3 regions of the Mesorhizobium sp. WSM4871 genome follow, and region 1 is predicted to be linked to each of the others. Evidence: predicted binding sites of a transcription regulator. Region 1 holds the regulator's gene; each other region holds the start of a gene.

Region 1 (7,163 bases):
GGGATCGACCGGGCTCAGCCGCATTGCCCTGTGGAAGTGCTCGATCGCGACGAGGGGGCGGCCGGAATGGGCGTTCACCCAGCCGCTGCCCGTATAGCCCTGCGCCGAATTGGGATTGATGAGCAGGGACCGTTCGATCGTGTCCAGCGCCGTCTCGTAATCCTTGGCGCTGTAGGCGATCACCTGCGCGGCGAAACGCAAGCTTGTCGGGTCGTCTCGCGCGTCCGCCAGGACCTCGCGGGCCATGCGCACGGCGACGCGGGTATCGTCGGGCTCGTGCCAGCACTGACTCACGGACAGGCTGCGAATATAGGCGCCGAGTGCCTTCGCCAGGGTGAAGCCCGGGTCGATGCTGAGCGCCTCGTTGGTCAGCCGGCGCACGTCGGCGAAGCCGTCGCGCGTTATACTGTAGAAGCCCGGTAGCGCACGAAGGTAGAGGTCGTAGGCACCGATGTAGTCGGTCGGCTTCATGCGCGCTTGCTTGATCTCCTCGAGCCTGATGCTCGGCTCGACCGCACCGACGACGCTCTCGGTCACCTTGTCCTGCAGGTCGAAGATGTCGCTCACGTCGCCCTCGAAGCGGTCGGTCCAGACATGGTGCCCACTGATCGCGTCCACCAGCTGCCCGCTGATACGAACCCGCGATCCTGCTCTGCGGATGCTGCCTTCGAGCACGTAGCGGACGCCCAACTCGCGCCCGACCTGGCGCAGGTCCACCGCTCGGCCCTTGTAGGTGAAGGACGAGTTGCGGGCGATCACGAAGAAGGAGTTCACCCGGCTCAATCCCGTGATGATGTCCTCCACCAGTCCGTCGGCGAAGTACTCCTGGTCGGGGTCGCCGCTCATGTTGGTGAAAGGCAGAACCGCGATCGAGGGTTTCGCGGGCAGGGGAGGCGGTGCAGCCACCGAGGCGCTGGCGTCGGTCTCGACGCGATAGGCGCGCACAGGCCGCTCGATGTTCTTGAGGCGCAGGTCGCCGAGGGACGTGAAGCCGCCGTCGAGCTTGCCCTGAAGGTGGTCGTAGGCGGTGCCCGAGACAACCACGGCGCCGGGATCGGCTATGCTTTCGAGGCGGACGGCGATGTTGACACCGTCGCCGTAGAGGTCGCCGTCCTCCTCGTAGACCACGTCGCCGAGATTGACGCCGATGCGGAAGCGAATCCGCTCTTCCTCGGGCGTCTCCGCCTCGTGTTCTGCCAAAGCCTGCTGGATCGACATCGCCGAGGTCACCGCGTTGACGACGCTCGCGAACTCGCACAGCATGCCGTCGCCGGTGAGCTTGACGATCCGGCCCTGATGCTCGGAGACCAGCGGTTCGAGGAGGTCCTTGCGGTATGTCTTGAGCCGCTCGATCGTGCCGCGCTCGTCGCGCTCCATCAGGCGCGAATAACCGACCACGTCGCAAGCCAGAATCGCTGCGAGGCGGCGCTGCGCGGTCATTGCACCGCGCGGCCCTCTCGCCCATGTACCGCCGACTTCCAGACGCCCAACGTGCATGGCATCCATTTCTCCCAGCCACCGCCAGTCGCCGATTCACACGGAGAACGCAGCTTGACCTTGCCTTCACGAGATTTCGCTATCCCGCTTGCTAGGCGTGAAGCGATCCGGTCGCCGCGCTAACAGCCAACCGGCGACACGCCCACGCAGCCTCTGGGGACGCTGACACACCACTCCCAGAAGGTCGGAGATATTTGCTGCCCTTGGTAACCGGGTGACGCCTCCGTGGTGGTGCTTTTGTCACCGCGATGTAACAGCGAGAGTTTCGCTTTGTCCGCGCCGGATCTTATGCGGCACGGCTCTGGTGTCGTTGGATTGAAGCCGGCCGAGGATCGCAAATCGACGCCGAAATTACGGCGGGTTATACGGCGGGTTGTCTTGTCGCCGAAAGCCATCGCTGAAGGAAGGACCCAGGGCAGGCACTGGAAGCGGATGTGGTTGCGCGGACTTTCGCGCGTCGCGCGTTCATGTAGCATAGGAGGTCAAGGGCGCAAGGGGCAGACCCGATGGCTGGACGAGGCCGGGATACGGACGAGGGCGAGGACGCGATCAGCGGCGTCAGCGAACGGTTGCTGTTCGCCGCCTCCGTTCCCGTCCCGCCGGCGCCAGCTTCGCTGCCGCGCCTCGATATCCCGCCGCCCTTGCCGCCGGATCGCACGCCGACGGTGCCGGTCCCGACTGTCGGCACCACGACCCGCCTTGGCGGGCAGTTTCGCCGCCTTTCGTCATCCAGCATCCGCGCCGCCGTGGTCTCGGCGGCCAGCCTGGAAATCGACCGGGGCATCGCCTTCCTGCTGGTGCCGGTTTTCCTCGCATCCGGGGCGATCTTCTATTTCTCGCTTGCCGTGGAACCGGGTTTTGCGCAACCCATCGCCGTCGTGGTCCTGATGGCGTTGTGCGCGGCCGGCTCGCGGTCATGGCGCAAGACGCATCTGTGCTTCATGGCGGCGCTGTTGTGCGCGCTCGGCGTGCTCGCCGCCAAGGTCGAGACCTGGCGCGTCGCAACGCCGATGCTCGGTTCGGAAATCCCGACGCGGCTGACCGGCCGTGTCGTCAGCCTCGACCAGATGGCGAATGGCCGCGTCCGGCTGGCCATCGATGTGATCTCAACCGCCCGGCCGACGCTGCGCTATCCCCCGGAACGGGTTCGCGTTTCCGCGTCAAAAATACCGCCTGGCATGACCGCCGGATCCGTGGTGACCGGCTACGCCAGGCTGCTGCCGCCGACCGGCCCGGTGCGGCCGGACAGCTATGATTTCTCCTTCGACAGCTATTTCACCGGCATCGGCGCCAGCGGCTTTTTCCTCGGCACGCCGAAACTTGTCGGCGCGGATGCCACGCCGCCAGATGGCACACTGCTTGCCGCGCGCCTTTCTTCGGCGGTCGAGAACGCCCGCGAGAGCATCGCGAACCGTATTCGCGGTCAAGTTGGCGGCGCCGAGGGCGAAATCGCCGCGGCCCTGATCGTCGGCGTGCGCGCCGGTATCCCGGAAAAGATCAACGAGGCGATGCGGCGCACCGGCATCTACCACATCATTTCCATCTCCGGCCTGCATATGGCGCTGGTCGCCGGTACGGTCATGGCGCTGCTGCGCGGCGCCTTCGCGCTGTTTCCCGATTTTTCCTCGCGCCGGCCGATCAAGAAATACGCGGCCGCGGCCGCACTCTTTTCGATCGCGGCCTATCTCGTCATTTCTGGCGTGGTGGTCGCGGCCGAGCGCAGCTTCATCATGCTGGCGGTGATGCTGATCGCGGTGCTCTTCGACCGGGCAGCACTGACCATGCGCAATCTGGCGATTTCGGCGATTGCCGTCATCCTGGTGTCGCCGCACGAGGTGGTCGGCCCGAGCTTCCAGATGTCGTTTGCCGCGACCGCCGCACTTGTCGGCGCCTATGCCGGCTGGTCCGATTACCGTGCAGGCAAGGTCACCACGCCACCGCCACGACGATCGCTGCCTGGTTTCGTCACGCGAAAATTCCTGGCTGCGATGGGCGGCCTCGCCATGACCTCCATCATCGCCGGCGGCGCAACGGCGCTTTTCGCCATCTGGCACTTCCAGCGCGTCTCGCCGCTCAGCCTGTTCGCCAACCTGGCCGTCATGCCTGTTGTTTCGCTGGTGGTCATGCCTTTCGCGGTTCTCAGCGCGTTGGCGATGCCGTTCGGCGCCGACGGCCCTTTCCTCTATGTGATGGGCAAAGGGCTCACGGCGATGATTGCCCTGTCCGGCTGGATATCGCAGCGCTCGCCGATCGATGCGGTCGGGCTGATTTCGCGTCAGTCCGTCCTGCTGGTGACGATCGCCCTTGTCATCGCGACCATGGCGACGACCCGGCTACGGCTCGCGGCCCTTCCTTTCGCGCTCGCCGGACTGCTGACGATTTCCCACACCCGCACGCCCGACGTCCTGATCTCGGAGGACGGGCATCTGGTGGCGCTGTCGATCGGGAACGGCGAACTTGCCATCAACCGGGTACGTTCGAACGTGTTTACCACCGACAACTGGAAGCATGCGCTGGTATCCGAAACCATCGTCGAACCGGAGACGTTCGCCAAGGGCGACGCTCAGTTTGACATAACCGATCCGGCCGAATTGCCGCCGGGCGCGCCGTTCTACTGCACAGAAGGCCTGTGCATAGCCAGGCATCCGTCGGGCGCTATCGTCGCGCTCGCCGACGACCGCAAGACCGCCCGGCCAGCCTGCGCCTTTGCCGACCTGATCGTCATCGACGATGCCACCGCCTACGATCCCTGCCGCAATCCGCTGATCCTTGTCGTCACCAAACGGCAGCTTGCCCGCGCCGGCAGTGCCGCCGTCTTCTTCAACCCGCAATCGGCGACCATGCGTGCAGAAATCCGCTTCGCCGTCGAAGCGCCATATCGGCCATGGCATACCCAGCGAAAGTTTTCGCGCGAGGCGAGGGGGCTGCCGCCATACCGCAAGCCCGAGAAATCCAAGCCGTCTGTGGTTCAGTAACGCCGGATCAAACCGACGAGCTTGCCTTGCACCTTGACGCGGTCCGGCCCGAAGATGCGCGTCTCGTAGGCCGGGTTGGCGGCTTCGAGTGCGATCGAAGCGCCCTTGCGGCGGAACCGTTTCAGCGTCGCTTCCTCCTCGTCGACCAGCGCCACGACGATCTCGCCAGGCTGGGCGGTGTCGGCATTGCGGATGATGACCGTGTCGCCGTCGAAGATGCCGGCTTCGATCATCGAGTCGCCCTTGACCTCGAGCGCGTAGTGCGCGCCGCCTGTAATCATGTCCGGCGGTACCGAGATGGAGTGCGTCTGGTGCTGGATGGCGTCGATCGGCACACCCGCGGCGATGCGGCCCATCACCGGAATGGACACCGCGGCAACGGCGTCGTCATTGTTGCCGGCGGAAGGCATTCGCGATAGCGCCGGCTTGATCTGCCGTCCGAGGTTACCCTGCCCGGAATTGTTTTGGCCAAGGCTGCCCTGAATGACGCTCGGCGAGAATTTGCGCGCCGCATTGAGGCCAGGGGCAATCGAGTCGGGAAGACGCAGCACCTCCAGCGCACGAGCGCGATTCGGTAGCCGGCGAATGAAGCCGCGTTCCTCCAGCGCCGTGATCAGCCGATGGATCCCGGATTTGGAGGCGAGATCGAGCGCTTCCTTCATCTCGTCGAACGAGGGCGGAATGCCGCTTTCCTTCATCCGTTCGTGGATGAACATAAGCAGTTCATGTTGCTTGCGTGTCAGCATCGCGGCCCCCAAAACAGAATCAGAAAAACAAACCCAGAACAAACACTATCTGTTCCAGTTGTGTTCCGCAACCATTTAAAGTTTAATGAATGTGTTGACGTTTTGTTCAGCGTAGCATCAGCACGCTGCAGGCAGCGCCGGCCGCGGCGACGGGAGCGAAAGGCTCACGCACGATCAGCCCATTGGCGTCGGCCAGCATTCTTAGCATCGAGGAATCCTGGATGCCGAACGGCGTCGCCTTGAACGATCCGGCCTCTTCGGTCACCACGGCGCGCACATAATCCTGCCTGAGATCGTTCGCCGGCATTGCGGCGCCGAGCCGCGCCTCGCGCATGTCCTGCCGATACGCCCGGCCGCCGAGCCGCGCCAGCAGCGGCTTCAGAAAAAGCTGCGTGCAGACCAGGCTCGCCACCGGGTTGCCGGGCAGGCCGATGCATCTGACAGTGCCCAGCCGCCCGGACATCAGCGGCTTGCCGGGGCGCATGGCGATCTTCCAGAAATCGAGCGTCATGCCTTCGCCGGTCAGCACGTCATGGACGAGGTCGTGGTCGCCGACCGAAGCGCCGCCGAGGGTGACGAGGACATCGGCGCCGGCGGCGACCGCCTTTTTCACCAGAGTGGCGATCGCTTCCTTGCGATCCGCGGCGATGCCGAGATCGAGGGCATTTGCACCGACCGACCGGGCTGCGGCGGCAACGCCATAGGCATTGGACGAGATGATCTGGTCGGGCCCGAGGTCGCTGCCCGGCGGCAGCAATTCGTCGCCGGTGGCGATGATGGCGACCAGGGGCCGTTTCACCACGCTGACACGCGGATGATTGGCCGAGGCTGCCAGCGACAATGCGGCCGGATCGAGCAGGCGGCCCTTCTCCAGCAGGACATCGCCTTTCGAGAAGTCGAGCCCCAGACGGCGTATGTTTCGCCATTCCGGCGTCGGCTCGGTCACTTCGATGCTGCCGCCGCCGAGATCCCTGGCGTTCTCCTGGATAACGATGGTGTCGGCGCCGGCGGGAAGCGGCGCTCCGGTAAAAATGCGCACGGCTTGCGCCGGACCGACAGTGCCTTCGAAGCCACGACCGGCCGGCGCCATGCCGATCACCGAAAGCCTGGCGGGTGCGGATGTGACATCGGCGGCCCGCGCCGCATAGCCGTCCATGGCCGAGGCATTGAAGGGCGGCTGGGTGCGCAGCGCCATCACGGGCTCGGCCAATACCCGGTCAGCCGCGTCCATCAGCGCAACGCTTTCGGCTGGTAGCGCCGTCGCACCGTCAAGGAGGCGTTCGAGCGCCTCCGCCACCGGGACCAGCGCCATTTAAGAACCTGCCTTGTAGTCGCCGGACTTGCCGCCGGTCTTTTCCACCAGCCGGACGCCGGAGATCACCATGGCGCGGTCGACCGCCTTGGCCATGTCGTAGATCGTCAGGCAAGCGACCGAGGCCGCGGTCAGGGCTTCCATCTCGACGCCGGTCTTGCCGGTGACGCGGACCAGCGCCGTGACCTTGAGGCCGGGCAGCGACTGGTCCGGTTCGATATCGATGGAGACTTTTGTCAGCAGCAGCGGGTGGCAGAGCGGGATCAGTTCATGCGCCTTCTTTGCCGCCATGATGCCGGCGATGCGTGCGGTGCCGAGCACGTCGCCCTTCTTGGCATCGCCCGCCAGGATCATTTCCAGTGTTTGCGGCCGCATCGAGACAAAACCTTCGGCGATCGCCGTGCGCGTCGTCTCCGCCTTGTCACCGACATCGACCATATTGGCTTCGCCTTGCGCGCCAAGATGGGTGAGGGCGGCTGACATCGTCAGATAACCTCTGCTGGGGCCTTGCCGGTCAACAGCGAGCGCGTTGCTGCAGCCACGTCCTGTTGCCGCATCAGGCTCTCGCCGACGAGGAACGTGCCGATGCCGCTCCTCTCCAGCCTGCGGCAGTCGTCATGTGAAAAGATACCG
Region 2 (7,163 bases), on a different contig from region 1:
TCCACATGCAGGGCATCGTTCGGCATGTATAATACCAGGGCCGAAGTCGACGCTTTGGTCGAGGCGCTGGAAAAAGCGCGCAAGTTTTTTGGATGACGACCATGGATGATGCGAGCCAAACCACCGAGACCGCACCGGAAGCAGCAGTCAATCCGCTGGTTTCCGCCTCGGCCATTCCCGCTGACGAACTGGCGCGGCTGACCGACGACATCGTCTCGGCGCTGAAGACGGTCTATGACCCGGAAATCCCGGCCGACATCTACGAGCTCGGCCTTATCTACAAGATCGACATCGAGGACGACCGTTCGGTCAAGATCGACATGACGCTGACCGCGCCCGGCTGCCCGGTGGCCGGCGAAATGCCCGGCTGGGTGGAAAATGCCGTCGGCGCCGTCGAAGGCGTTTCCGGCGTCGAGGTCAACATGACCTTCGACCCGCCCTGGTCGCCCGACCGCATGTCGGAAGAGGCGCAGGTCGCGGTGGGCTGGTATTGAGGCGGCTGCATGTCTGACAAATCTCGGCTGGATGACCTGAACGACGACGACATTCCACCTTCGGCGAGAGTCGTCGAGGTTTGGGGCGCTCCGGTTCTCGACGTTCTCGATAATCCGTCTGATTATCACAAAGCAATTGGCGCAATGCCTTCCGCGATCAGGAACGTCATCTGTGTCGAGTTGCTAAGTTGGCAGGTGTTGAACGGCGGCTTCAGGCAATACTTTTGGAATTCCTATGGGATAACGGCTCAGGGGGCCATTCAAGGTTTCCGCGCAATGGGCCTTGAAATGCATGCAGAGTTGACGCAACAAGCCTGCGCCTTGCTGGGCGAAGGCTTTCCTGAAGAGCGTTTGGCAAGAATGGAAATCGTGGGCGAGGTCGGCGGGAGCGGTATAGATTTCAACGCCTTGGATGACGCATTCTATGCGTTGGAAGAAAGTGAGCGCGATTCGGCCGAAGCTGCGCTCAATGCATATGCGACGGCAGCAATGGACGGACAATGGCAATAAAGACCTTGCAGTACGACGCTGATATAACCATTTTGAGCTATGAAATGATCCGCAGGCCTTGAACCCGCGCGAACATGGAGAACAACATGGGACGCTTCGCCGTCATCACGATGACCGAGAAGGCCGCCGACCGGGTGCGCGAGATCGTCGCCACGCGTGAAAATGCGCATGGCATTCGCCTCGGCATCAAGAAAGGCGGCTGCGCCGGCATGGAATATACGGTCGACCTGGTGACCGAGCCCAACACCAAGGACGACCATATCGAGCGTGATGGCGCCCATGTCTATGTCGCGCCGGAGGCAGCGCTTTTCCTGTTCGGCACCGAGATGGATTTCGAGCAGACGACGCTGCGCACCGGCTTCACTTTCCGCAACCCGAACCAGAGTTCGGCCTGCGGCTGCGGCGAATCCGTCGAACTAAAGCCGGCCGATTTGAAGGCGCTGGCCGAGGCGCGCGCTTCGGCCTGATCGGGACCCGCTAGTTTCCTCGACACGAGAACGTCGGGATTGCCCGAAACCTCTCAACTTCGTCATCCCTGGGCGAAGCAGGAGCGAAGCTCCGTCGCGGAGACCCTGGGATCCATGCCGTGACCTTAGCCGAAGAGTGCAGTGGAGCAGAATTCTACACCGCAGCAGCGCTCTGATGTCACGGCATGGATCCTGGGGTCTGCGCCGCGTCGCTTCGCTCCTTGCTCCGCCCCAGAATGACGACGGAACAGGGGTTTCGGCGCTACGCAAATAGCTATTCCACCCACATCCCCGTTCGCTTGTGCCAGTCGGCGATCGATTCCTCCGGATAGACGTCGAAGCTCTTGTCCTTCCTGCCGATCTCCGGCTCGACCCAGTTCGCCTTGTATTTCAGCATCAGATGCACCTTCTCCGGCGGCTTCGGCAGGTCGCTGTCGATCGCCGAGGCGAAGGGGTGCACCAGCTCCGGCCAGGTCGGATCGTAGAGCCAGAGCGCGGACCCGCATTTCCTGCAGAAATTGCGCTCGCCTGACGAGATCTCGCATTGCGGATGCTCGTCGTCCTCGATCTGCGCCCGGTAGACGCCGAGATTGCGCTTGCCAATTATCTTCAGCGTCTCGTAGTCGGCGCCGAGATTGATGGCGAAGCCGCCACCGCCCTGCTGCTTGCGGCAGATCGAGCAGTAGCACAGCATGAACGGCACCGGCGTGTGGCTTTCCACCTCGAAGCGGACGGCATTGCACCGGCAGGACCCTTTGAGCAGTAGCGGCATGACAAACTCCGACGAATGGCTCTCAACCTGTCAGCATGGTTTTGGTTGCGGCGATGACAAGGCCAAATCCGGATGACATGATCACGATATGGACAATGAACGCATCGCCGAGCTTTTCGAAGGGCTGGGCCCGGTCAGCATACGCAAGCTGTTCGGCGGCAAGGGCATCTATTTCGACGGCGTCATCGTCGCGATCGTGCTGCGCGGCGAATTGTTGCTGAAAGCCGACGCTGAAAGCGCTGCCGATTTCGAAGCCGCCGGCTGCCGGCAATGGACCTATACCGGCTCGCGCCACGGCAAGCTGGTCTCCATGCCCTATTGGAGCATTCCCGACAGCGCATTCGACGACCCGGACGAGATGACAATCTGGGCGCGTCGGGCCTATGAGGCGGGGCGGCGGGCAGGCAAATAGGCAATCTGCCTTCTGGTGTCATTCCAATTCCCGCGCCTCTGGCACAAGGGCCAGCGCCTCGGCAAAGGCCGCCGCCGTGAAGGCTGGCGCGAGCTCGGCGCTTTCGCTGGCAAGCATCGCTGCGGCAACGCCTTCGCGCAGCGCCGCACGCAGCGTCCGTCCGTTCAGCCGGGCAGCCACCGCCGCACCCGCCAGCGCGTCGCCGCTGCCGGCGGCATCCACGATTTTTCGCGTCGGCGGCAGGATTGAGAAGGCACCGGTTTCGTCGAAGCCCAGCACCAGACCATGGCTCGCCGTCACCACGCCGCTCTTGAGGCCGGCGGGCCTCAGCCCGCCAACGAGGTCTTGCTCCCCGGCATCGGCGCTGGCCAGCGCGATGGCCTCGCGCCGATCCATGAATGCCAGCGCCAGGTCGCCCAGCACCGGTGTCAGCCGCGCCGCCTTGTCGGGCGAAACGGCGATGGCGAAGATCGGCTTGCCGGCCGCCAGACCAACCAGCCGCTCAAGCGCCGCCGACGGCAGGCTCGCATCGCACAGGATTGCATCGGCGGCAGCGATCGCCTCGCGCACCTTGGCGCGGCGGATCTGCTTGGGCAGCGCCAGCTCGTAGAGCCCCATGTCGGCAAGACCGGCGATCGGTGCGCCGTCGCGGTCGAAGAGAACCGTGTGGCTGGGCGTCGCGCGGTCGAGGAACACCGCCGACAGATCGGCGATTCCGGCGGCGGCGATGGCCTGTGAAACCCTTTCGGCCAGCGCATCGCCACCGCGCACCGAAAGCAGCGAGCCGCAGGCGCCGCGCCGCACGGCGCAGCAAAGCGCATTGAACGCATTACCGCCGACATCCTCGCGCATCGTGCCGGGGTTCGACGCAGCCGGCGAATAGCTGCCCGAGATCCGGCCGCGCCTGTCGATATGGGCGGCGCCTATGGCCAGGATTCTCGGAGATTTCGTCATGCCGCGGTTATTCGCCTGTTATCTGTCCGGCGCAGACACTAGGCTGAGCAGGAGTTGCCCGCAAATCGAAGCAGCGATTCGGAAGACCGGCGCGACAACGAATCCCTTACTGTGCGGATACATCCGAACCTGATTCTGTGAAACGAAAAAAGAACAAACCTGGATATTCCTTGTTTTTCAAGTGTTTGGTGCCCCTTGCCAAACGAGAACAAAAAAGGTACAAATAGCCAGGGATTGCGGATTGTCCGGCCTTCATTGACGACCAAGGGGTGATGTATCATGGCTCAGAATTCTTTGCGGCTTGTAGAGGACAAAGCGGTGGACAAATCAAAGGCTCTGGACGCGGCGCTGTCGCAAATCGAGCGTGCTTTCGGCAAGGGCTCGATCATGCGGCTCGGTGCGAACGAGCAGGTCGTCGAGATCGAAACGGTGCCGACCGGCTCGCTCGGCCTCGACATCGCGCTTGGCGTCGGCGGCCTGCCGCGCGGCCGCATCGTCGAGATCTACGGGCCGGAAAGCTCGGGCAAGACGACGCTGGCGCTGCACACGGTGGCCGAAGCCCAGAAGAAGGGCGGCATCTGCGCCTTCGTCGATGCCGAGCATGCGCTCGACCCGGTCTATGCCCGCAAGCTCGGCGTCGACCTGGAGAACCTTTTGATCTCGCAGCCCGACACCGGCGAGCAGGCGCTCGAGATCTGCGACACGCTGGTGCGCTCCGGCGCCATCGACGTGCTGGTGGTCGATTCGGTCGCGGCGCTGACGCCGCGCGCCGAAATCGAGGGTGAGATGGGCGATTCGCTGCCTGGCCTGCAGGCCCGCCTGATGAGCCAGGCGCTGCGCAAGCTGACCGCTTCGATCTCGCGCTCCAACACCATGGTCATCTTCATCAACCAGATCCGCATGAAGATCGGCGTCATGTTCGGTTCGCCCGAGACCACCACCGGCGGCAATGCGCTGAAATTCTATGCCTCGGTGCGCCTCGACATACGCCGCATTGGCTCGGTCAAGGACCGCGACGAGGTCGTCGGCAACCAGACCCGCGTCAAGGTGGTCAAGAACAAGCTGGCGCCGCCCTTCAAGGTGGTCGAGTTCGACATCATGTATGGCGAAGGCGTGTCCAAGACCGGCGAGCTGGTCGACCTCGGCGTCAAGGCCGGCGTGGTCGAGAAGTCGGGCGCCTGGTTCTCCTACAATTCGCAGCGTCTCGGCCAGGGCCGTGAAAACGCCAAACTGTTCCTGCGCGACAATCCCGACACGGCGCGCGAGATCGAATTGGCGCTGCGGCAGAATGCCGGGCTGATCGCCGAGAAATTCCTTGAAAATGGCGGCCCTGAGCGCGGCGAAAGCGACGACGGCTTTGAGGAAGAATCCGGCGCCATGTAGGACCTCGGTGGTGGCCGGAATCTGGCCATGATCCCGGTTCATTACCTTCAACTTATGTAATCGAGTTCCGTATCCTTGCGTTTCAAACCGCCGGCCTAGCGCCGGCGGTTTGCGTTTCAGCCGTAGTGCATGGACGACCGGCAGGCGCCGTGAATTGGCCCAATTCCGTGTTTCTGGACAGGCTGCGGCGTGATCGGTAAAAGGCCCAATCCATCTTCTAGAACGAAGAGCCCATTTGCCGCCGGCCGGGCCGGCGGTTCTCTCCAGAAGGCAGTATCATTCATGAGTGGCGTGAACGAGATCCGGTCGACATTCCTCGACTACTTCCGCAAGGAGGGGCACGAGGTCGTCGCGTCGAGCCCGCTGGTGCCGCGCAACGACCCGACGCTGATGTTCACCAATGCCGGCATGGTGCAGTTCAAGAACGTCTTCACCGGCCTGGAGAAGCGACCTTATTCGCGTGCCACCACCGCTCAGAAGAGCGTTCGCGCCGGCGGCAAGCACAACGACCTCGACAATGTCGGCTACACCGCGCGCCACCTGACCTTCTTCGAGATGCTCGGCAATTTCTCGTTCGGCGACTATTTCAAGGAGCGCGCCATCGAGCTCGCCTGGAACCTGATCACCAGGGAGTTCGGGCTGAAGCAGGACAAGCTGCTCGTCACCGTCTACCACACTGATGACGAGGCAGCCGGCTTCTGGAAGAAGATCGCCGGTTTTTCCGACGACCGTATCATCCGTATCGCGACCTCGGACAATTTCTGGGCGATGGGCGACACCGGACCATGCGGGCCGTGCTCGGAGATATTCATCGACCGCGGTGAGCATATCTGGGGCGGCCCTCCCGGCAGTCCGGAAGAGGACGGCGACCGTTTCCTCGAATTCTGGAACCTGGTGTTCATGCAGTATGAACAGGTGACGAAGGACGAGCGCATCGACCTGCCGCGCCCGTCGATCGACACCGGCATGGGCCTGGAGCGCATGGCCTCCATCCTGCAAGGGGTGGAAAGCGTCTTCGAGACCGACCTGTTCCGTCACCTGATCGACGCCGCGTCGTCCGCGCTTGGCCGCGGTCCGGATGCGGACACTGTCGCATCGTTCCGCGTCATCGCCGACCATCTGCGTTCGTCCTGCTTCCTGGTGGCCGACGGCGTGCTGCCATCCAATGAAGGCCGTGGCTATGTGCTTCGCCGCATCATGCGCCGCGCCATGCGCCATGCGCAGTTGCTCGGCGCCCGCGATCCCCTGATGTGGCGCCTGGTGCCGGCGCTGGTGCGCGAGATGGGCCAGGCCTACCCGGAACTTGTGCGCGGCGAACAGATGATCACCGAAACGCTGAAGCTTGAGGAAACCCGTTTCCGCAAGACGCTGGTGCGCGGCCTCGGCCTGCTTTCGGAGGCGACCGAAAAACTGGGCGCCGGCGACATGCTGGACGGCGAGACAGCTTTCAAGCTCTACGACACCTATGGCTTTCCGCTCGATCTGACGCAGGACGCGCTGCGCCAGCGCAACATCTCGGTCGATCTTGCCGGCTTCACCAATGCGATGGAGCAGCAGAGGGCCGAGGCGCGCAAGAGCTGGGCCGGCTCCGGCGAGGCCGCGACCGAAACGGTGTGGTTCCCGGTGCGCGAGAAGACCGGCGCCACCGAATTCCTCGGCTATGAGACCGAGCAGGCTGAAGGCCTCATCCAGGCGCTGGTCAGGGACGGCAAGACCGTCGACAGTGCCACCAAGGGTGATGCGGTTGCCGTGGTCGTCAACCAGACGCCGTTCTACGGCGAGTCCGGCGGCCAGATGGGCGATACCGGCATCATTTCGGGCGAAGGCTTCTCGATCGAGATTTCCGATACGCAAAAGAAGGCCGATGGGCTGTTCGTGCATCTCGGCAAGGTGACCAGCGGCACGGTCAAGACGGGTGCTGCCGTCGAGCTGAAAGTCGACCATGCGCGCCGTTCCAGGCTGCGCGCAAACCACTCCGCCACGCATCTGATCCATGAGGCGCTGCGCGAAGTGCTGGGCACCCACGTCGCGCAGAAGGGTTCATTGGTGGCGCCTGAGCGGCTGCGCTTCGACATTTCGCACAACAAGCCGATCTCGCCTGACGAACTCGAAGAGGTCGAGCGCATGGCGAACGAGATCGTCGTGCAGAACAGCCCGGTGACCACGCAGCT
Region 3 (7,163 bases), on a different contig from region 1:
CTACATGACCGTCTCCGACATGCGCACCGTCTCGCAGCGGCTGGCGCCGGCGCTGGATCATGTCTTCAACCACCAGACCCATCACCGCGGCCAGGCGCATGCGATCCTGACCATTCTGGGCCGCCCGAGCCTGGGATTGGACTTGATGCTGTTCCAGCGCAGCGAGGAGGGCAGGGCCTTCGCCTGATTTCTGGGCGGAACGCAACGGGCGTCCCCCAAGAGACGAACGATGGGGTGATTGGCCAGATTGCAAAACGCGCCCAAACATCATATTCAGCGCGCGGCCTTGAGGGTGGCCGCCCTGCAGCAACAGCGAAAGTTGGCACGCATGACCAATGAACCCTTGCGCCTCGTGGCATTCCTCGCCGTGGTTCTGGCGCTTCTCAATTCCGGATACCACTTCCATCAGGGTGACGTCGTGGCGACCCTGTATTTCATGGTCGGTGCCATTCTCGTGACCGCGGTGACCCGACTGAGCGTCAGCAGGCGCCTGATCTAGCGCCCGCATCAACCAGCGCTCCGGAACGCAGCCTAAACCTGAGACTTGGTTGCCTGATGTCAGGTGGCGTAGCCGCCAAAGCCGTGCGCGACCGGCTTGACCGAGACGGCCGGCTGGACGGGCGGCCACAGGATACCGGCCGTCACCGCAAAGGTGATCAGTGCATCGCGCGCCGCCTCAGCCGAGATTTCGCCGGCGCGTGCCGCTTCGCAGGCCTTCACCGCCGCGCCATAACTCAGCCGGCGCCGCGATGGCGGAAACTCGGTCAGGAACTCATGCATGTCGAACAGCGACGCGATCATGCGCTTGTGACCAGCGCCGACGGTGACGGCAACCGGGGTGAAGAACATCCTGTCGTGCATACGGGCCTCTCGATTTGGGCGGAGATGACGGCGAACGCCGCTCTTCCGGCTGGGGATCGGACGCCCAGAAACGCGGATGGCCTTTCTAGGTTCCATGTCGCCGGAATGGGATTGTCTCGTTCTGCGCCGGCCGCTTCGCTATCGGGGTGAATAGTTACCTGATCTCGCTACTCACTCACTTCCACATGCCACGCATGCGGGCGCCGAGATCGATGCGAACCTGCGGCTGGCGGCGCGGATCGTCCTTGGCCTGGACGCTTGCCCACGCCGTCTGCTCGAAAGCGCCAAGGATCGAGGCCGGGATGAAGCGGCTGCGCGAGGCGTAGACGTGGCGGTCGCCGCGCGCCGCCTGGCCATGCACGAAAAAACGCTGCGGCATGACCAGGTGCAGGCTGTCCTTGGCCCGCGTCATCGCCACGTAGAGCAGCCGGCGCTCCTCGTCGATTTCTTCCTTCGAGCCGACGCCGAGGTCGATCGGGATGCAGCCATCGACGGTGTTGAGCACGAAGACGTTTTTCCATTCCTGGCCCTTGGCCGAATGGATGGTCGACAGGATTAGATAATCCTCGTCGCGGTGCGGCGGGCCGGCCTCGTCGCTGGTCGCGTCCGGCGGATCAAGCGTCAGTTCGGTGAGGAAGCGCTCGCGCGAAGCGTAGCCCGCGGCGATCTGTTCGAGCTGCAAAAGGTCCGCCCGGCGCATCGTTGCATCCTCGTGGATGCGTTCCAGATGCGGCTCGTACCAGAACCTGATTTGCTCGAGATCGGCCGGCCATTTTTTCGACCCGGCCCGCAGCTGCGAGAATAGCGCGACGAAACCCGGCCAGTCCTCCGCGGCCCTTTGCGGTGGCCGATAGCGGGCAAGGCCCATCGCCTCGTCGAGCGACGTCGCCATCGTCTCGACGATGGCATTGGCTGCCGAAGGCCCGATACCGGGCAGAAGCTGCAGCACGCGAAAACCGGCGACGCGATCGCGCGGGTTCTCAGCAAAGCGCAATACGGCGAGCATATCCTTGACATGGGCGGCGTCGAGGAATTTGAGGCCGCCGAACTTGACGAACGGGATGTTGCGGCGCGTCAGCTCGATCTCCAGCGGCCCGCTGTGGTGCGAGGCGCGAAACAGCACGGCCTGCGCCTTCAACGCCGTGCCCGCCTCGCGCTCGGCCAGGATCGCCTGGCAGACGTAACTCGCCTGCTCGGTCTCGTCGCGGACATTGACCAGTTTCGGCTTTTCCGCCGATTTGCGCTCGGACCACAGGTTTTTCGTAAAACGCTCCGATGCTTCGCCGATGACCGCATTGGCGGCGGCCAGTATGGTCTCGGTTGAGCGGTAATTGCGTTCCAGCATGACGATCTCGGCCGGTTGCGCGAACTGCTTGGGGAAATCGAGGATGTTGCGCACTTCCGCCGCGCGAAACGAGTAGATCGACTGCGCGTCGTCGCCGACCACTGTGAGACCGGAGCCGTCAGGCTTCAGCGCCGTCAGGATCGAGGCCTGCAAGCGATTGGTGTCCTGATATTCGTCGACCAGGACATGGTCGAAACGCCCGCCGAGATGCGCCGATATCTCCGGCTCGCCGGCCATCTGCGCCCAATAAAGCAGCAGGTCGTCGTAATCGAGCACGTTCTGCGCCTGCTTGGCCTCGACATAGCCGGCGAACAGCGCCTTCAATTGTTCGGCCCAGCCGGCGCACCAGGGGAATACCGAACCCAGGACCTCGCCAAGCGGCGCCTGGGCGTTGACGGCGCGCGAATAGATCGCCAGGCACGTGCCCTTGGTCGGGAAACGGGCTTCGGTTTTGGAGAAGCCGAGCTCGTGCCGGACAAGGTTCATCAGGTCGGCGGAATCCTCGCGGTCATGGATGGTGAAGGCCGGGTCGAGGCCGATCTCTAAAGCATAGTCGCGCAGCAGCCTCGCGCCGATGCCGTGGAAGGTGCCGGCCCAGGTGAGCGCATCGGTGATGATTGAGGCATCGCGGCCCAGCACCTCGCCTGCGATACGCTCGACCCGCTTGGCCATTTCGGATGCTGCGCGGCGCGAAAACGTCATCAAAAGGATACGGCGCGGATCGGCGCCCCTGACGATCAGATGCGCCACGCGATGCGCCAGCGTGCTTGTCTTGCCGGAACCGGCGCCGGCGATCACCAGCAGCGGCCGGGAGACCATGCCGTCGCCATGTTCGACCGCCAGCCGCTGCTCGGCGTTGAGCTTGGCGAGGTAGGCAGGCATGAAGGTCGAATCACGGGCAGCAAGGTTCATTGCCCATCAAGCATCGTTTCTGCTTTGTTCGCAACGGTTTCAGCGCAGGACTTGCATTCGCCGAGCATTGGCAGAGCGGGAAGAGCTTTGGCTGCGCGGCAGGCTCTAACGCTGGGGTTCCACGCCCATCGCCGCCGACTGACGTCTTAGAACCTTCCGGTCATCCCGTGGCGGCGGGAACGGTTCGAAATCGTCGGGCACATCGTCAATCACCTTTTTGGTGATGCGATAGGCCGCGTAGGCGATAGTCCCAGCTATGAGCAGGCGGATCATCATCGCAATCCTCCATTGGTGTGAACCAACCAGAGAGGAGGCGTTTTGTTCCCACGCAACCAAATCGGCACACGTCTCGTTTGCCCAAGGAGAAGAAGAGGCGGGGCGAAAGGAGGTCGCGATGAAGAGGTTCTCAATCCTGGCTTTGGCGGCAGCGCTGGCTCTCGCTGCTTGTGACAACAACATTCAACCGACCAAGGCCCCCGTCGATCAAAACCCGCAAGTCGACAAGAACCCGGTACCCAAGTCGACGACCGGCGGCGATCAACCCGGCACGCCCCCGGCCCAATGACTGGCTGCCGCGAGATGAGAGCGGTGGCCGGCGCCGCTTGGGAGGGGAAGAGATGGCGCCGGCCAGGCGGGTATCAGGTCCGCCGCACAGCAAGAGATAGCTGAGTCTTGCCGCAGCGTCATGGCGCGATCACTGAAGACCAGCCGCCTTCCACGGTGACAAGCTGAGCCGAAGGCATCGAGCCGTCCACGGCTGGCGTTTTTGTGCCCCATGCGACCGAACCGGTGCTCCGGACCTTGCGAAGCGGCGACGTCCTGTGCGAAAGCGCGGCCATGCTTGTTATCAACGACCTTTCGCTGCGCATGGCCGGACGTCTGCTTCTGGACCATGCCTCGCTGACCTTGCCGGCCGGCACCAAGGCCGGGCTTGTCGGTCGCAACGGCACCGGCAAGACGACCTTGTTCAAGGCGATCACCGGCGATTTCCCGTCTGAGACCGGTTCGATCAGCCTGCCGAGGAACACCCGCATCGGCCAGGTCGCGCAGGAAGCGCCGGGTACGGAAGAGCCGCTGATCGAGATCGTGCTCAAGGCCGACCTCGAACGCTCGGCACTGCTCGAAGAGGAAAAGACGGCGACCGATCCGCACCGCATTGCCGACATCCACATGCGGCTGGCTGACATCGACGCCCATTCCGCCGAGTCCCGCGCGGCCACCATTCTGGCCGGCCTCGGCTTCGACGATGCGGCACAAAGACGCCCGGCTTCGTCCTTCTCCGGCGGCTGGCGTATGCGCGTTGCGCTCGCAGCGGTGCTGTTTTCCGAGCCGGATCTGCTGCTGCTCGACGAGCCGACCAACTATCTCGACCTCGAAGGCACGTTGTGGCTGGAGAACTACGTCTCGAAATATCCGCACACTGTGCTGCTGATCTCGCACGATCGCGATCTTTTGAACCGCGCCGTCAACTCGATCGTCCATCTCGACCAGAAGAAGCTGACCTTCTGGCGCGGCGGCTACGACCAGTTCGAGCGGCAATATACCGAGCAGAAGGAATTGCAGGAGAAGGGCCGCGTCAAGCAGGAAGCCGCGCGCAAGCACATGGAATCCTTTGTCGAGCGCTTCCGCGCCAAAGCTTCCAAGGCAAGGCAGGCGCAGTCACGCATCAAGGCGCTGGAGAAGATGAAGCCGATCGCCGCGATCGTAAACGACACGGTGCGACCGTTCTCCTTCCCCGAGCCGGTGAAAACTGTCGCTTCGCCGATCATTGCGCTGAACAATGTCGATGTCGGCTATACCCAGGGGCAGCCGATCCTCAAAAAGATGACGCTGCGCATCGATGCCGACGACCGCATCGCGCTGCTCGGCGCCAACGGCAACGGCAAGTCGACCTTCGCCAAGCTTTTGTCGGGCCGCCTGAAGCAGGAGACCGGCACCATGACGGTGGCGCCTGGCTTGAAAGTGGCGATCTTCGCCCAGCACCAGCTCGATGATCTCCGGCCGGAGGAAAACGCCTATGAACATGTCCGCCGGCTGATGCCGGAGGCGCCGGAATCGAAGGTGCGCGGCCGCGTCGCCCAGTTCGGCCTGACCACCGAAAAGATGAACACCGCCGCCAAGGACCTGTCGGGCGGCGAGAAGGCGCGCCTTCTGATGGGCCTGTCGGCCTTCGAGGGGCCGAACCTGTTCATCCTCGACGAGCCGACCAACCATCTCGATATCGACAGCCGTGAATCGCTGATCCATGCGCTGAACGAGTTTCCCGGCGCGGTCATCCTGATCTCGCACGACCGCCATCTGCTCGAAGCGACGGCCGACCGGCTGTGGCTGGTCAAGGACGGCGCGGTCAACCCGTATGACGGCGACCTCGAGGACTACAAGACGCTGGTCACCGGCGTGTCCGGCGACCGCCGCGGCAAGCGCGAGGCGGAGAAGGCTTCGAAGGCCGACCGCCGCCGCGATGCGGCAGCGCGCCGCGCCGCCTTCGAGCCGCTGGCCAAGGAAATCCGCGCCACCGAAGCGCTGATGGACCGCATCCGCAAGCGCATCGACCTGATCGAGGACGAGCTCGCCAATCCGGCGGTCTACGAAAAGGATCCCTCGACCGCGACGCGACTGGCCAAGGAACGTTCGCAGCTTGCGCAACAGCTGGCTGGCCACGAGGAAAAATGGCTGTCGATGTCAGCGGAGTATGAGGAAGGCACGGCGGAATAGCAGCCCATCCCCGAAAAAATTCGTCGCGCCGGCGGCGGCAGAAAAGGCGGAATTGAGGCGTTGACGGGGGTGTATTGCCGTAGGGCTGTAACGATTGGCATCGCCGGCGCGAATATAGGTCGTAGCCTCAGCTCGCAATGGTGGGACTCTGCCTGCCAGCATTTTTAGGAGTCAAGAAATGCTCGACCGCCGCACCTTCCTCGTCGCTCTGACCGCAATAGCCGGTCTCGTTTCGGCTCCGGCGGCACAGGCTGCCGACCAAATGGCCTACACGCGGCAAGCCTTCGAAGCAGCGCAAAAGGCCGGCCGGCCGATCCTGGTCGAGATTACCGCCTCCTGGTGTCCGACGTGCAAGGCGCAGAAGCAGGTGCTCGGCCAACTGCTGCCGGCGGCAGAGCACGCAAACCTGGCCGTATTCGAGGTCGATTTCGACTCGCAGAAGGACGTCGTGCGTGCGTTCAACGCGCGCATGCAAAGCACGCTTATCACCTTCAAGGGCGCAACCGAAGTCGGCCGCCTTGTCGGCGTGACCAAGGCGGATGCCATCAAGCAGTTGCTTGACAAGACGATCTGAGCGGCTGCGATGCTGCTCGGCTTAGGCTTTTCGTTTCTGGCCGGCGTGCTTTCGACGCTCTCGCCATGCGTGCTTCCGCTCATCCCGGTGGTGCTGGGCGCCGCCGTCAGCCAGCATCGCCATGGCCCGGTCGCACTGGCCGCCGGGCTTGCCATATCATTCACGGTCATAGGGCTTTTCGTCGCCACGATCGGGTTCTCCATCGGGCTTGATGGCGGTGTCTTTCGCGGCGCCGCCGCGGTGCTGATGCTGGTTCTCGGCGCGATATTGATCGTGCCGGCATTTCAGGCTCGTGTCGCGCTGGCCGCCGGCCCGGCCGGCAACTGGGTCGAGGACCGTTTTGGTGCGTTTTCGTCGGTCGGTCTTTGGGGGCAGTTCGGCGTCGGCATCTTGCTTGGCGCGGTCTGGAGTCCGTGCGTCGGGCCAACTCTGGGGGCGGCGTCGGTCCTGGCGGCACAAGGCAGGGATCTCGTCCATGTCGCCACCACCATGGTTCTCTTTGGTGTTGGCGCGGCGGCGCCGCTGCTGATCCTCGGCATGCTGTCCCGAGAAACCCTGATGCGTTGGCGAGGCCGCATCGCCGGCGCCGGCAGCGGGCTGAAGGTTGCGCTCGGCATCCTGCTCGTCCTGACTGCCGCCGCCATCCTGTCGGGCTTCGACAAGGCGCTTGAAACGGCACTGGTCAATGCCTCGCCGGAATGGCTCACGGCGCTGACAACACAATTCTGATCCGCAGCCATCTGGCCCTACACGTCG

What was found. The regulator LexA, encoded in region 1, represses DNA repair genes until DNA is damaged. The targets are predictions, from matches to a motif close to TGTTCNNNNTGTGTTCNG.
Region 2: a site for LexA is predicted at 3,814-3,831, ahead of recA (recombinase RecA). Genes of this name have one in related genera too.
Region 3: a site for LexA is predicted at 3,133-3,150, ahead of AC0L2H_RS21175 (ATP-dependent helicase). Genes of this name have one in related genera too.

Annotation. Positions count from the first base shown of each region.
Region 1 covers NZ_JBVVPU010000005.1:389,694-396,856, forward strand. The annotation lists gene AC0L2H_RS13655 (adenylate/guanylate cyclase domain-containing protein) at 1-1,440, opposite strand, end outside; gene AC0L2H_RS13660 (ComEC/Rec2 family competence protein) at 2,004-4,472, shown strand; gene lexA (transcriptional repressor LexA) at 4,466-5,218, opposite strand; gene AC0L2H_RS13670 (molybdopterin molybdotransferase MoeA) at 5,325-6,530, opposite strand; gene moaC (cyclic pyranopterin monophosphate synthase MoaC) at 6,531-7,013, opposite strand; gene trpC (indole-3-glycerol phosphate synthase TrpC) at 7,016-7,163, opposite strand, start outside.
Region 2 covers NZ_JBVVPU010000009.1:136,201-143,363, reverse strand. The annotation lists gene AC0L2H_RS19635 (cysteine desulfurase) at 1-96, shown strand, start outside; gene AC0L2H_RS19630 (SUF system Fe-S cluster assembly protein) at 102-494, shown strand; gene AC0L2H_RS19625 (DMP19 family protein) at 504-1,004, shown strand; gene sufA (Fe-S cluster assembly scaffold SufA) at 1,091-1,471, shown strand; gene AC0L2H_RS19615 (GFA family protein) at 1,746-2,243, opposite strand; gene AC0L2H_RS19610 (TfoX/Sxy family protein) at 2,332-2,655, shown strand; gene AC0L2H_RS19605 (carbohydrate kinase family protein) at 2,674-3,609, opposite strand; gene recA (recombinase RecA) at 3,889-4,992, shown strand; gene alaS (alanine--tRNA ligase) at 5,275-7,163, shown strand, end outside.
Region 3 covers NZ_JBVVPU010000010.1:124,731-131,893, forward strand. The annotation lists gene AC0L2H_RS21160 (DinB family protein) at 1-187, shown strand, start outside; gene AC0L2H_RS21165 (hypothetical protein) at 239-499, shown strand; gene AC0L2H_RS21170 (DUF982 domain-containing protein) at 559-861, opposite strand; gene AC0L2H_RS21175 (ATP-dependent helicase) at 1,037-3,118, opposite strand; gene AC0L2H_RS21180 (hypothetical protein) at 3,224-3,394, opposite strand; gene AC0L2H_RS21185 (hypothetical protein) at 3,513-3,683, shown strand; gene AC0L2H_RS21190 (ABC-F family ATP-binding cassette domain-containing protein) at 3,956-5,833, shown strand; gene AC0L2H_RS21195 (thioredoxin family protein) at 6,012-6,407, shown strand; gene AC0L2H_RS21200 (cytochrome c biogenesis CcdA family protein) at 6,417-7,136, shown strand.